2 regions of the Psychrobacillus sp. FSL K6-4046 genome follow, and region 1 is predicted to be linked to the other one. Evidence: riboswitches for the same ligand, from Rfam matches in the RefSeq annotation. Region 1 holds a riboswitch; the other holds the start of a gene.
The links. A riboswitch is a leader RNA that binds a small molecule or an ion and turns the genes downstream of it on or off. The one in region 1 is predicted to bind lysine.
Positions count from the first base shown of each region.

Region 2: linked by a shared signal. The riboswitch ahead of MKY09_RS18930 (transporter substrate-binding domain-containing protein) and the one ahead of MKY09_RS05675 (Na+/H+ antiporter NhaC family protein) in region 1 are both predicted to bind lysine.

Region 1 covers NZ_CP152020.1:1,174,323-1,182,084, reverse strand. Annotated here, with positions in the region: gene MKY09_RS05690 (hypothetical protein) at 181-1,194, shown strand; gene MKY09_RS05685 (YutD family protein) at 1,315-1,656, opposite strand; gene lipA (lipoyl synthase) at 1,678-2,625, opposite strand; gene MKY09_RS05675 (Na+/H+ antiporter NhaC family protein) at 2,695-4,266, opposite strand; lysine riboswitch at 4,355-4,538, opposite strand; gene yunB (sporulation protein YunB) at 4,589-5,359, opposite strand; gene MKY09_RS05665 (bifunctional UDP-sugar hydrolase/5'-nucleotidase) at 5,402-6,781, opposite strand; gene MKY09_RS05660 (sulfite exporter TauE/SafE family protein) at 6,814-7,632, opposite strand; gene MKY09_RS05655 (DUF72 domain-containing protein) at 7,633-7,762, opposite strand, start outside.
Region 2 covers NZ_CP152020.1:3,826,730-3,834,491, forward strand. Annotated here, with positions in the region: gene MKY09_RS18920 (amino acid ABC transporter ATP-binding protein) at 1-124, opposite strand, end outside; gene MKY09_RS18925 (amino acid ABC transporter permease) at 142-903, opposite strand; gene MKY09_RS18930 (transporter substrate-binding domain-containing protein) at 1,009-1,845, opposite strand; lysine riboswitch at 1,973-2,155, opposite strand; gene MKY09_RS18935 (M23 family metallopeptidase) at 2,291-3,268, opposite strand; gene safA (SafA/ExsA family spore coat assembly protein) at 3,563-4,168, opposite strand; gene pgeF (peptidoglycan editing factor PgeF) at 4,471-5,232, shown strand; gene splB (spore photoproduct lyase) at 5,319-6,347, opposite strand; gene MKY09_RS18955 (transcriptional regulator SplA domain-containing protein) at 6,360-6,581, opposite strand; gene MKY09_RS18960 (LysM peptidoglycan-binding domain-containing protein) at 6,931-7,762, shown strand, end outside.

The DNA.
Region 1 (7,762 bases):
AAATATTTCCAAACATAGATATGGAAAGATTATTGAGCATCTCAACTTGTTGTGTTTGAACCTTATCACCTTCATATGAGCGGAAATCATTTTTTCCTTTCAATTAGGTAATTGAAAGAGGTATAACCAAAAGAATAGAGAATTAATATTTATTACTGCTATATAGGAGGAAATAATAAAATGAGAGGACTTTTACTGGGAATCGTATGCTTAATAGGTATACTTGTTGGTTGCGCTGATCAGTCAGACACAGATCAAGCCAACGAAATTAACAAGCTTAAAAAGCAACTAGAACAACTTTCATTAGAAAAAGACACTCTAAAGGAGGAAAAAACCACACTGGAGCTGGCGATGAATGAAGAAGTGAATAAAGATTATTCTATGATTCTCGCAAAAGATATTGAAAAGTATCCTGTTGCACTTTATAAAACAACTAAAATCGACATCGATGGCGATGGTGAAGATGAAATAATTGAATTGCATGTAGATGCAGGAAAAATGGAGAACGGCCGTTATGCATGGGATGATGGGCAGAAGTGGTTGTTGGTCGTTAAAGACGGTGATAAAACCTATCCTCTTTTTGATGAATATGTTCAATTAGGCTATATAGATTTTAGTACAACCATTTTTGAAAGAAAACCATTAATCGTCATGATTAAAGCGCAGCACTCTGATAGAACTGTACAGAGTTTCAAATTTGATAAAGATGAACACGGATACTTGAAAGAAACATTTTATAAGAAAGAAAACACAAATAATCACTATAATGAGACCGCATCTTATGCCTTTTTTCAGGAAGCATTTCAATTCATAGACATGGCTTTTACAACTAACGCTTCCTTTATTCAAGAAAGTGAGAAAGATCTTCAAGATGAGGAAAAGAGATGGCTGGCCATCGGTCCAATGCTAGAGGATATTAGTAATGCAGAGAGATTGTTGGAGATGGCCACTGACCTAAATCCAAAGCTAAATGTCTCTTTAGCGGACTTAATCAGCTTACTTTACCAAATCGATAACAAGCCACCAACAACCGATCAGATGAATCAATTAAAATCAATACAAGGTGTGTTCAAGGAAATAGATTCAGCTAATTTAATCTTAGAAGAAGAGAATAGAATACACCCTGAGATTGTTGAAATGGTAGAAAAAGTTAATCTTATTCTTAAGAAAAATAACAGCGAAACTGAGTCTTGATAGCTTATTCTCTTTGCTCACCTCAAGAAGCTTGTTCTGCAGAAAGCCAAAGGGTATTATTATGACTCAGAACCCTACTTTTCATGATAACTCTACTACAGAAAAAAACCTTGAGCTAGATCATAACTGATCCTGCTCAAGGTTTTCTTGTTTATCTTTTACTAGCTCTAAAACTACTGGTTTTGGAGCCACACCTGTTTTTTTAACAAGGAAATAAGCACAGCCAAAATTGCAATACTCGTACAAATAATCCTTCATCGTACTAATTTTCGTATCGAATGTTGCCTTTTGGTTCCGATCCTCGAAAAATCCTTTTAGGCGAAGCTGACCATATCCCCAGTCTCCCATAATATAATCGTACTTTGTTAAAATCTCGCTGTAACGCTCCAAAAAAGCTTCCTCTTTAAACGCATCACGGTAATCTTCTATTACTTCATAAGTGAAGCCTTCTGCTATTATCATACATTCACCATCCATTAGCTATTACTCTTGAACAGCTAGTAATTCCTCACCTTGTTGCTGTCTTTGCTTCGCAGCTGCATTTACTTGCTCATCTGCATGATAGCTACTTCTAACAAGTGGGCCTGCCTCACAATGTGAAAAACCCTTACTCATTGCTATCTTACGCAGTTCTCCAAACTCAGCTGGAGAATAATATTTTTGAACCTTTAAATGTTTTTTCGTAGGCTGCAAATATTGACCAATTGTCATAATATCAACGTTATTTGCACGTAAATCATCCATAACCTCAATGATTTCTTCAAACGTTTCCCCTAAACCTAGCATTAACGAAGACTTTGTAGGAATGCTTGGCTGCATTTCCTTTGCACGCTTTAATAATTCTAAAGAACGGTCATATTGTGCACGTGCTCTAACTCTAGGAGTTAATCGACGTACCGTTTCAATATTATGATTCAGGATATCTGGCTTCGCATCCATAATGTTACGGATGTTTTGCTCAATGCCCCCCATATCCGATGGAAGCACTTCAATTGTAGTAAAAGGATTTTTTCTTCGAATTGCACGGATCGTTTCTGCAAAAACTTCTGATCCGCCATCTTTTAAGTCATCCCTTGCTACAGCCGTCACTACCGCATGCTTAAGATTCATAATAACAACTGAATCTGCCACACGTTCTGGCTCCGCTAAATCTAGTTCATTTGGAAGTCCAGTCTTTACTGCACAGAAGCGACATGCTCTTGTACAAACTGCGCCAAGAATCATAAATGTAGCAGTACGACGAGATCCCCAGCACTCATGAATATTAGGGCATCTTGCCTCTTCACACACAGTGTTTAAGTTGTTTTCGCGCATTAGTTTTTTTAAGCCTTTATAATCTTCATTCGTATTTAGCTTTATTTTGAGCCATTCAGGCTTGCGCTCATGCTGTTCTTTTGGTGGCTTACATGATGTCACGATTCCATCCCCCATTTCAAATAATCTGACTTCACTGTTGTCAATGTACCATATTATTTGAATTCAAACAACCTTCTAAAAAAGCTAAATAGAATGCTTGTTCCCACTTTTATTACTAAGGGTCCAAAACCCAAATAATAGAATGAGGATTCCTACTACTGTTATTAATCCTATCATGACAGAGCCTGTCAATCCTAATACTAAGTATCCGATTGCAGCTATGATTGCACTAATAATTGCGTAAGGCAGCTGTGTCATCACATGATCAATGACATTAACTCCAGCTCCCGTAGCTGACATGATCGTAGTGTCCGAAATCGGTGAACAATGGTCTCCGAAAACCGCCCCTGCCAATACTGCTGCTAATACTGGTAGCAATAGCTGCGGATCGATTGCCATGATAATACTTGCACCAATAGGAAGCAAGATACCAAACGAACCCCAGGAAGAACCTGTAGCAAAAGCCATAAATGCAGTCAACACAAACATTAAAACTGGTATGATACCTACCGGAACATTATTTTCCGTAACGATTGTAGCTAAAAATGCACCTGTTTCTAATGCCGTGATTAAGTAAGACAATGCCCATGCAAACACAAGAATCATAATAGCTGGAAGCATAGATTGAACACCTGTACGTAAAGCCTTCCACACGTAGCTCATATTAGCATCTGGGTTCACTTTGAATTGGCGCGCATACAACAGGAAGGATAAAATACTTGCTACCAATCCACCTATAAATAAGGACAAAGGAACATCTGTATTTTCAAAGATGACAAAAATATCTAAAATTCCTCCAGACAACTGATAGCCTGTCCAGAACATCAATCCTAACGTTACCACTACTAAAGAGATGATTGGAAGCAATAAATCGATCACTTTACCATACTGATTGTCTGGAAAATCTCCTTCCATATCTCCTGGGTTTGTTTTATTTGGATCAAATAATACTCCTGTTTCCTTCGCACGTTTTTCATGCTTTTTCATTTCAAACAGATCAAAATCTGTCCATGCGGCAAAGAACACCATCGCTAAAGTAGCTATAACATAGAAATTCATTGGTGCCATTGTGATAAAAGCTTCTAACGGAGTATATTCTGTCACAGCATGTGTTGTGAAAATAACACCTAGCTGGCTGATCAAAAATGCTCCCCAGCTAGAAACTGGTGAGATTACACATATCGGTGCTGATGTAGAATCGATGAAATAGGCTAGCTTTGCACGAGAAACCTTATGCGAATCCGTAATTGGTCTTGCAATTTGCCCTACTGCTAATGCATTAAAATAATCGTCCACAAAAATAATGATTCCTAAAAAGGCTGTTAATAGTTTAGAGCCTCTTTTCGTTTTAATTCGCTTAATCGCCCAATTAGCGAAAGCCGTGCTTCCTCCTGACAGGCTGACAAAAGCGGTAACTACACCTAACAAGAGAATGAACAATAAAATATAAATGTTATATACATTTAATCCCCCATCCCAAAAAGAGATTTTAAAGGAATTCCATAACATTAACAAAGATCCAACAGGGCTAAATTCCTCTACTAGTAAGGCTGCAGAAAGAATACCTGCTCCTAACGATAACAAGACCCTTTTTGTCAATAAAACCATGATGATTGCCAATAGCGGTGGCACTAACGAAAAAATTGTATTCTCCAAAACTGTTCCTCCTTGAAAATAGAAAAGCCAACCTATAGTATTTTATAGGTTGGCTTATACATGAAATTTTAGTTATAACACTTTGTTTCACTTTTGTAGCTCCCCATCTATATGTCCCCATATACATGACAGTGTTATTCTTGTTCAAAATAACCCCAACTAAGCATCCTTGACTAGACATACTTAGTTTCGGCAAAACTTCCTTTCTATTACGATCCTTGGAGTCACCCTCCCGTAACATACTATTAAGCAATGCGGCCTCTACCTATTTATTATTCATTTTTATCTATTCTAACAGTAATTTAAGAAAAATGAAGTTTTTTTAATCTTCCGGTAACGGTATAGGTACCTCCACCGATGGAGCAGCCGACCCATCCCCACCTGTATAAATGTGAGGAACCTGCCCTTGTACTAGACCCATGGCTACTGGTATATTCTGTTCCACTACACTCATTTTACTAGCAAGCGGGACGATGATTTGTACATTCACCTTAATGTGGATACTAATTTCTACATACGCATTATTAATACCGAACTCGGTAATAGTAGGCACCACATTTGACTGAACGTTTCCGATCACGTGGAATCGAATTGGTATTTTCGGACCAAGGTTACCGATCAAAGGTATATTCGTTGCTTGCCCCATCGGAACAAAAAATACGACTCCACCTTGGTCTTCCATTGTTTGCTTATCATACTCAATATCATCCAAGTAAGGAAGACTTGATAAATTCCCTTGTTCAGCCTGTTCTAAATGGGATTGTACTAAACTATTTGTATCAGATAGCACTCGGTTAATAATTTCTGTATTGAATTTGGTTGTGACCATATTTTTGCTATCCGAAGGAACCTCTTCAATAATATCGTTTACATCTAGAACATTTGCCGTACGCGAGTTAATCGCCTTACTTATTACCATAGATGCAATCTTGTTCGTTTGCACTTCAGCATATTGTAAGTAAGTGGGAGTTAGTTGCGCATTTATATAATAGAATACCCAAGCCACTGACAATAGAAAGCATGTTAAAAAGATGGCTAATTTGCGTTGAGTGCTAAAAAATATGAAACGCTTCTTCTTTTTGCGATAAAACAACGAAAAAACCTCCTCATTACTTTTATGTAACGAGGAGGTCTATTATGCCCTACATTTATGCTCTTCCTTTATTCCATACCATTTTATAACGTCCCGAATAGTTTCTGGCATAATATATTGTTTCTTCGCGGTCTTAAAAGAAGGAAAGAAAAATCCAAAAGTAAACATGTCTAGCGTCGCCAGCCGGTACGTATGATGTAACGTTAATGGCTCACCTTTAATCAAAAGCTGCCCATGCATATCTTGTTCAACCTGTTCAAATAAAATAGCCCCTAAATACTTACCACGAAATCCGAGACCCTTCACTTCTAAATTTGGCCATTTTTCGTTTTTCGAAAGCTCCATCACCTCTAGCAGCTCAGCTCCACTTAATGTAACGATACATGGATTAATGGGGTGAGGCAGGCATTGATGTAGATCCCAAGCAGTGACAGGTCCCTCCGGTAAATCCTTTAAGAAAATTCCTGCAGGGAACATGGCACAATCTGCATTCGTGTATGCTAGCAATGCCTTTCCAAAGAAATTCGCTAACTCAGACCCATTGAACCACTCTTTTTTTAACAAGGAATTGTTTGTAAAAACAGGATAAGATAGCTTTTCTTTACCGATTCGCTCCCAATTTCCCATCGTGTGTCCTGCATTTTGAGGGACTGGCAACGCGTCTGTAGGATAGACAACAGCCTGTTTAGAAACAACTCTTTTCATGGAATGGTCATATTCAAGACTCACATAGCCCACATACATCCCAAATTTCCCTGTAGCGGCCTGCAATGTATTCCCAACCATTTTCCCTTCCTCGAACAAATGATGCGTGTGTGCTCCTAAAATTAAGTCCAGAGACGGTATCAGCTCACATAGCTCTTCATCCTTAGACTTTCCTAAATGAGACATACAAATAAGGACATCGACATGAGGAGAAATCTGCTCAGCAACTGCCTGCAATCTAGGAAGAGGATCCTGCAATCTCCACCCAAGCTTTTCATAATAAACACGATAATCCGCAGTAGCAGCTATAATCCCAATTCGAATTCCAGAGGCCGTCTGATGAATTTTATAAGGCTTCACCCACCTAGGAATATTCCCTTCCAAATCCGTAAAATTGGAAACTATGACCTCGAATTTAGCCTGTTCATATAACGAATCCAATTCTTCGTGACTCAATGTGATTCCTTCATTGTTTCCAATCGTGGCATAATCATATTGGGCATCATTTAAGAGCTTCACGTTCCCCTTCCCAAGTGTTCCCTCTGTGTATATATTCGAGCGATCCACATGATCACCGATATCTAATATTAGAGAGGAATCGCTTGCATGCTTTTTACGTCTTTCAGAGAGAAAGTGATGGATAGACGGCCAATTTTCTAAATGACTATGTAAATCATTTGTATGATAAATATGAATGGTCTCTCTCAGCTTTCTCACCTCTTTTTTATGCGGGCTATCGCTCGCCTTTATTAAAATAGCCCATCTATAATAGATCTTATTCCTAGCAATAGCAGTACTATTCTAAGTGCTGTCACAAGCGTTTCCGAGTTTAGCTTTTTATTGAGCTTAGCACCTATCTTAGCGCCAATATAGGCAGCAGGGATGACAGGTATCGTATATAGCCATGGTACGTTTCCTAAAGAAATATGGGTTGCAGAATTGACGATCGACGTTAGAAATACCATGAACATAGAAGTTCCCACTGCCACATGAGGTGGAAACAGAAACAACAGAATCATGGCCGGCACAATCATCGAGCCTCCACCAATTCCAAACAACCCGGAAGCAAAACCTATAAAAAAGGTTAAAGCTAGTGCAAACCAGACTGGATATCCATATACATATGTATTTTCCCCATCCTCAAAGGTACGCTTCTTGCCATGCTTGACAAACCATTGAACGGGCTTCAAATATTTACGAACTAGTAAAAGAACGGATAAAATGACAAGCAATATACCAAAGTATAGGTTAAACGAAGGGAGATCTAATCCTTTGTTTACCCAAGCACCTAAAATGGTTCCCGGGATACTTCCTATAAAAAATATAAATCCACTTTTAAAATCCACCGTCTTAGACTTCATATAAGAAAGCGTAGAAGACAGACCAATAAAAATCATCATAACAACAGATAAACCTACAACACTCTGAGGCGTAATATTTGGAATCAAATCCAGCGTCGTACCAAGGAATAGCACGGCTGGTACTAAAATAACCCCGCCTCCTAATCCCACTAGTGCACCGATCGTCCCTGAAAAAAGCCCGCTCAGTACTAATAAAAACCATTCCATTTAAAAATCCCCTTCGAAAAGATTTAATTGCTTAGGCGCAAGTCCATCAAATTCTATATTAAGCATTTGCTGAAAGGCTTTAGCATTTTTAGCAGCATGACCACCAGAGTTATTATTGAATACAACAAGC
Region 2 (7,762 bases), 1.2 Mb from region 1:
CCGATCCTGAAGAGCCTATGATACATACAACCTCGCCTTTTTTTACAGAGAAATTTATATCTTTTAAAACTTCATGTGCTCCAAAGGATTTACTTAAATGTTGAATATCAATTACGTGTTCCATATTTGCTCCTCCTTTGTTTACTTGTTTTCATAAGGACCTTTTGGCAGTACAGCCATTTGCATAGGCTGACCAATGACTGTGTAGTTTTCGGGTCCATCTAGTTTCTTTTCAAAATGTCGTAAGATTAATGTAACAGCAAACGTCATGATGAAGTATAAAATACAAGCTACAAAGAATGACTCAAAATATCTGAAGTTGTTTCCAGCTACAGACTTCGTTTGGAAATATAATTCCGTTACCCCTATCACATTTAAAACAGAGGTATCTTTAATATTAATGATGAATTGGTTGCCGGTTGCTGGAAGTATGTTACGGATAACCTGGGGTAACACAACATATAGCATAGTTTGAATGTGATTCATCCCTATCGCTTGTGATGCCTCAAATTGTCCCTTATCAATTGAAATAACTCCCCCACGAACAATTTCAGCCATATATGCTCCCGTATTAATAGATACAATAAAAATTGCTGCTAGTAAACGATCCATATCTAACCCAAAGGCCAGTGATGATCCATAAAAGATGACCATGGCTTGGACGATCATTGGTGTCCCTCGGAAGAATTCTATATAGATGGATAGGATAAGATTAACCAGCTTTAAAAAATATCTACTTACCCTCTTTTCAGGTAGTGGGATGGTCCTAATAACGCCTGCTAATAATCCAATGATTGCTCCTACAATAGTTCCTATAATAGAAATCAACAGGGTTACTCCTGCTCCACGCAAAAACATTGGCCAGTTATTGGTAATAATGGAGATAATCCATTCTAAACTCATTGTCTTCCTCCTTACACATTCTGTTGCCTCGAACATCCACTAACCAATGAAGTAAGTACTTTAAAAAAACGAAACGGCTGCTTTTATTAGCAGCCGTTAGTATACTTATTCTGCAGCTGGTTGATTGGAAATAGCATTATCCATAATTTCTTGACGCTCTTCTTCTGAAATTCCTGCTAATATTTCATTTATTTTATCTGTTAAATCGCTACCTTTTTTCAATCCTACTGCAACAGCTGTTTCTTCTTCATCTGCAACAAATCCTTCTTCGAATTCAACCATGCTGAAGTTATCATTTGCAGAGGAAGCACTAATTCCTTCTGGACGTTCAGATACATAACCGTCGATCATGCCGGATTCCAGTGCTACACGCATTGCTGGAAAGTTATCTGATGCAGGCTGTTTTTTTACACCTTTAATTTGGTCTATCACTCCGTAGTGGGAAGTATTTAATTGGCCTGTAACTTTTGCTCCATTAAAGTCTTGAATGGAAGTGGCATCCTCAAATTTTCCGCCCTTTTTTACAACCATAACAAAGTTGGAAGTATAATAGTTTTCAGAGAAATCGATTGTTTTTTTACGCTCTGCTGTTGGTGACATTCCAGCAATAATTGCATCAATCTTACCCGAAGTTAAAGCTGGAACTAGACCGTCCCATTCGGTTTTAACGATTACCAGTTCTTTACCTAAGCCTTCTGCAATTTTTTTAGCAATTTCTACATCGTATCCACCAGCATACTCTGCGTTACCGTCCAATTTCACTCCACCGTTTTTGTCATCCATTTGAGTCCAGTTAAAGGGTGCATATCCTGCCTCTAGTCCTACTGTAAATGTATCTTGGGCAGATGCTGATCCAACGCTTCCTTCCTCTTTCGTTCCACAAGCAGCAAGCAATAAAAAAATGGATAGTAAAAATGTGAATGTAAATAGTCTCTTTTTCATCTCTAGTAATCTCCTTTTTTAAAGTTATTATATGTATGCAACCATACAAAAAGGACAACCGTACAAAAAAAGACTTGAGGTAGACTCAGGTCATAATGTATGGTTGCCCTAAATCCTCTACTTTTCCCCATGAGATAGCACACCATTATAAACCGGGACGTTTATAACGGACAGTCCTGCAATTCTTCACTGCAGACCCAGCATGTAATAATGAGTTTATTACAAGCTTCGGCGACATTTCCTTCTCCTTAGTATCTAAGCTTCTCAAGCTCCTCTAAGGACTGTTAAATATCGCGCCTCTACCTCACTTATAAAAGCGAGGTTATATTCAATTAGTTGTTCATAGTCTACAATAGAGATTTTCATCTGTCAACAAACATTCTATTGATTAATCAAAATATTACTATTTTTTAAACTTCATCATTCTAAATAGAAACGAACAGTCTTATTTAAAAAATGAACCTATAATACGGGGAATAAATAAGAAAAAATCTGCTAAAGTAAATGTATTTTCCACTTTGTCAAAGACATCCATTTTCGACTTTTCGTTCGGTTTGTAGGTCGTTACTGTATCGCCTTGAATTGGCTCAATCCCATCATAGAAGCTTATACGTATAGAGTGGCAGTTCACATAATCAGACGAATCCATCACCTGAAAATGTATATGAGGCTCAGAGGAGTTTCCAGAATTTCCACAAAGGCCAATTGTTTGTCCCTGCTTCACCGCGTCTCCTTCTTTTACTACTATAGAATATTGTTTGAAATGCGCAAGCAAGCTATATTCTCTATTTTCATGCTCCAAAATGACATAGTTTCCGGCTGGTTCTTTTTCATTCATTTCTCCGGGAATATTATCTACAATATCATTCATAACCTTTACTACCTTACCGTCTGCTGGCGCAACTACCTCTTTATCAAAAGCATAGTAACTTTCATTAAGTAATCTATTACCCTTATACGTCTGACCATTCTTCATCTTCACTAAATCATATGCATAGCGCTGAGATTCATAAACGTAATGATAGTTAAGAAATTCATTCGTCCCACCCCAGAAAACAAACCATTCTTCTTTAATAGGCATCATATATTTATTTTTGGTGTAACGTTGATCGCTTTTGGGGAAGGTTACATAAGGTTTTAATACTATGCCCTGGATGTAGTTAGCCGTATCAAAGGTTACACTAACTATTCTCTCCTTATTGTTATCTAACCATAAATACTGAGTTGAATAACCAATCTCGGTCTTTTTAATCATTTGGTAGCTTTCAACCTCCTGATTAAAGGAAATGGCTAAATCAATAAATTGGTCCAGTGATACTAGCTCTTTAAATTCTTTGACGCATTGGTTATAAATTTCTTCATGGTTTCCATATAGGAATACTTCTCCAAAATTTTCGGGCGATATAAATTTCTCTACATTCATAGATCTGTTTACCTCCAATTTATAACATTGTAAGTATTTATCATCTAATACGGAAAAAGATAACTAAGGTTTCACTTAATATCAAAAAGAAAAGGAAACGAGAGTGTAGACCGTTTCCTTTTGCAGACTTTATTTATTTCTTTTTTGTATTGTTGATATCGAAGGAAAAGTTTCACATGGAACATAAACAGAAATGAAAATAGCCTACATCTACACTTTGAAGGGCAGACATAGGCCGTAAACTAAAAGAGTGGAAATGACAACACTTACGTCGTCATTCCCACCCTAAATCAATTATTTTTGTATAAACATTTGAGTCCAATAGTTTCCGTCTTTCACGTAACCTACCCCAATATGAGTATAGTTTTTGTTTAAGATATTGGCTCTATGTCCTTCACTATTCATCCAAGCGTTAACTACTGCTTTCGCAGTCGTTTGACCTTGTGCGATATTTTCTCCTGCTGATTTATAGCTAATTCCAAAATTCTTCATCATTGTAAATGGAGTTCCATAAACAGGACTTGTATGGCTAAAATATTTTTGATCGTGCATATCTTGTGATTTATATTGTGCCACTCTTCCTAGCTCCCAGTCATAGCTTAAAGGAGACAGGCCAGCATTTGCTCTTTCCACATTTACAAGTTTAATTACATCTTGTTCAATGTTATAAGAATCTTTTGTCGGAACATTAATTTTTTGTCCTGGATAAATAAGATTTGGATTTTCTAACTGAGGATTTTTCTCAATTAATTCTGAAACTCCGGTTTGTGTTTTTACTGCTATTTTCCAAAGAGAATCTCCTGATACAACTGTATAGGTATTAGCTGCAAATGCAGTTAGTGGTAATAATAAAGAAATTGCGACTGCTACTGCAGCAACTTTTAATTTAGTTTTAAACAAGGTAATCTTCCTTTCTTTTTTTACTCTATTAATATAGTAAAATAAAAAAGTCCTATAAATCATCCCTTAATAATTGGATGTAATTTTACAGTTAGATTACAAAGGAGAACAAATAGAAGAGAAAGCTTGATAGTACGGGAAAAATAACTGGTTCAAAGGTAACACTTTTGAAATATTCAAGGAGGAAAATTCCTCTAAATACAAATTCTTTTTATAATTTTTCTGTTTTTTTAAAGGTTGAGTTAAGTCTACTGTCCTATACAACAATGAGTGTTTAAGATATATTAAAAATAGGTGATTACATGAATATTAAAAATTATTTAAACAACGAACGTTTCCTCTCTGGAACAACTATGAAAGACCCTACTGCCCGGGAAGAGAACAATATGGCCTTACACATCTGTGAAAATCCCTTACACATACTAGAAAATCGCAAGAAATTAGCAGACCAGCTCAATTGCAGTTTAGAAGATTTTGTTTGTGCCAATCAAACCCATAGTGCAAATTTCTATAAAGTGACCGCGATTGATAAAGGGCATGGAGCAACGCTTTTGGAAACCGCTATTAAAGACACAGACGCTCTTTACACATTTGAACCAAACCTATTATTATGCAGTTTTACAGCAGATTGCGTACCAGTCATTTTTTATAATGAAACTAATGGACTTATTGGAGTCATTCACTCTGGTTGGCAAGGAACCATCAAGGAAATTACAAGTCAGCTATTTGAGCATCTGAAAACACACGAACAATGTAACCCAGCTGATTTTCACGTACAAATAGGCACTGCACTAAGCCAAGAAAAGTTTGAAGTGGATGAGGATGTCTACACAAAATTTAAGAACCTAGGGTATGCAGATGACTTTATGTATTACAGAGAAGAAACAGGCAAATATCATATCGATAACCAATTGACCGTTCAAAAGCAGTGTGAACTGGCTGGTATACCGCTTGAACAGATTTCGATAGATCGCACATGTACTTTTTTAAGTCCAGATGGCTTCTCTTACCGAGAGGATAGAAATACTGGGAGACATTTAAGTTTTATAATGAGGAAGAAGTAACTTTCTAAAATAGGTTGTAATCTCTTTAATCAATTACTCAAGCTTCATTTAAACAGCCCGATTCTGTGAAGAACCGGGCTGTTTTTTTAAGTAAAGTATTCAAATTTTGCATTAGGAAAGAACTTTTCCATATAACTATATAGATGCTCTTTGATGTCTTCCTCTTCTTCTTTTTGATAAATGTATTTTCCTATACCATACTTCCCCCATTTTATTCTTCGGGATTCTTCGTCCAGTTCAAGCTTAGTCATTGGGTAGTTTTTTTCGATCACCTTTTTAGCAGGCTTCGTAAAACGATGCTGGATGAATTCAAAGGTAATATCATCTCGTGCATCCTTTGGAAGCTCTGCATCTAATCGTTCAAACATATGATAATACCCTTCTTTCCAGCCTTCATGAAGATATATAGGAGCGACAATAAACCCAAGTGGATATCCTGCTCTTGCAACCTTCCCTGCAGCCTCAATCCTCTTGTCTAATGGAGAAGTACCAGGCTCAAAATTTTTAATCACATAATCCGCATTTACACTAAAGCGAAATCTGGTCTTTCCATTATGCTTCGCATCTAATAAATGATCTACAAAGTGAAATTTCGTCACGAATCGCAGTCTACCGAATTCCGATTTACCAAAATGTTCAATCGCTCTTTTTAAGGTATGAGTTAAATGGTCTATTCCTACAATGTCAGAGGTACAGGATGCTTCGAATCTTGTGATCTCCGGTGCACGTTCTTCCATATACTTATCAGCGGCTCCGAGAATTTCCTCTACATTCACATATGTACGGATATAAGGTTTGGTTCCCATGGTTGTTTGTAAATAGCAATAATGGCAATGTCCCATGCAACCAGTAGCAAAAGGAATGGCATATTCCGCAGAAGGCTTAGAGGAATCAAATTTCAGGGTTTTTCTAATTCCTACAACTAGCGTAGACTTAGCTATGCGGTATTTTTGAAAGTCATTATCTCCAGGAAGGTTACGTATTTGGTTATGAGAGGTCGTATAATGAATTTCTTTCCCCATTTTCTCAAACTTTTCTTTCAGTTCTCTACCTAGTGGATAATCAAGTGCCTTTGGCTCAAAATACACAAGCTGAGGTGTAAAAGGTTTTCTCATGTTCAACCTCCATTATTGAAAATAGTGACGATACGCTTGCTCTGCTTCAAAAGCACTTGTATAAATAGCCAAATCAGCTGTTAAAGGATAATATGTTTCATAAACAAAAACAGCCAGTCCATCCGGGTTATCTGGATCATTAACTACTGCAGCTGATTGAATGTTAGCTACACTTTGGATATGGGGGTTCCGATAAAAAATATAAACAATATCTCCTGCTGTATAATCTTCCATTTTGCTTCTCTCACACTCCTAGCTTTTTCACTAGCTTGGCTTTCCTAAAAGAATTTATGTAATAAATACAATTGAAAAAACCATATCCGCTAAATCGAATAATGGTTTAGTTATTGAAATCAAAATCATAATTTCTTTAAAAGACCCTATAACATATTAAGTACAAAGAAATTTGTGATTCCCTACATATATTGCGGTAATCAAGAAATATTTTAATCCTTATTTCATTCAGACAGGCCATCCCTTAGAAAAAATAAATAGGAGAATTTTAAAAAAGTATAAGTTCTACATTTATATTCGGTTAACTAAACATATGCTTTAGTAAACCTAAGAAAAAAGGAGCTGCCCATTGATTATATATGTCGTTAATAATGGAGATACGCTTTGGGAAATTGCTAATCGGTACCACATAGATATAAATGCGATTTTACAAGCGAACCAATTACCTGATCCAAATACTCTATTGGTTGGTCAATCGCTTATTATTCCTATTTATGGAGTCTATCATACAGTTCAAACTGGCGAAACTCTTTGGTCAATCGCACAACAGTATGGTATAACGGAACAAACTATTCTTCTTTCTAACAGACTAGCAAATCCAAATCTTTTATATCCTGGTGAGCGAATTTTTATTCCTCCTATCATTCATGTTGTGCAACCTGGTGAAACACTACGACAAATTGCTAGCCTTTATGGAACAACTATTCAAGCACTTATTAATCAAAATAAAATACAAACGCCTGGCCTCCTATATCCAGGAACACAACTAATCATTCCTAGAGTCAAGCCATTAGTCGAAGTGAACGCCTATACCTATCAGAAAGAAGAGGATGCCGTCCAGACGGTAAACAGTCTTCAATCTCTACTCACCTATATTAGTCCCTTTGCTTACAAGCTTACAGAAAGTGGTGATTTAGAGCCCTTACAGGACGAACTGTTAATAGAAGCAGCTGTTACCGACAATATTGTACCAATGATGGTGATCACCAATTTTTCATCTACTGAGGCTGGAACTAATCTCATGCATGTCATTTTCTCTAATCCAGATATATTAAAGAAATTGATGACAAACGTTCTTCAGATTATGGAGGATAAGGGTTATAGAGGATTGAATATTGACCTGGAAAACGTATTACCAGAAGACAGAGATGCTTATACCTCCTTTCTCCAGCTAGCAGCCG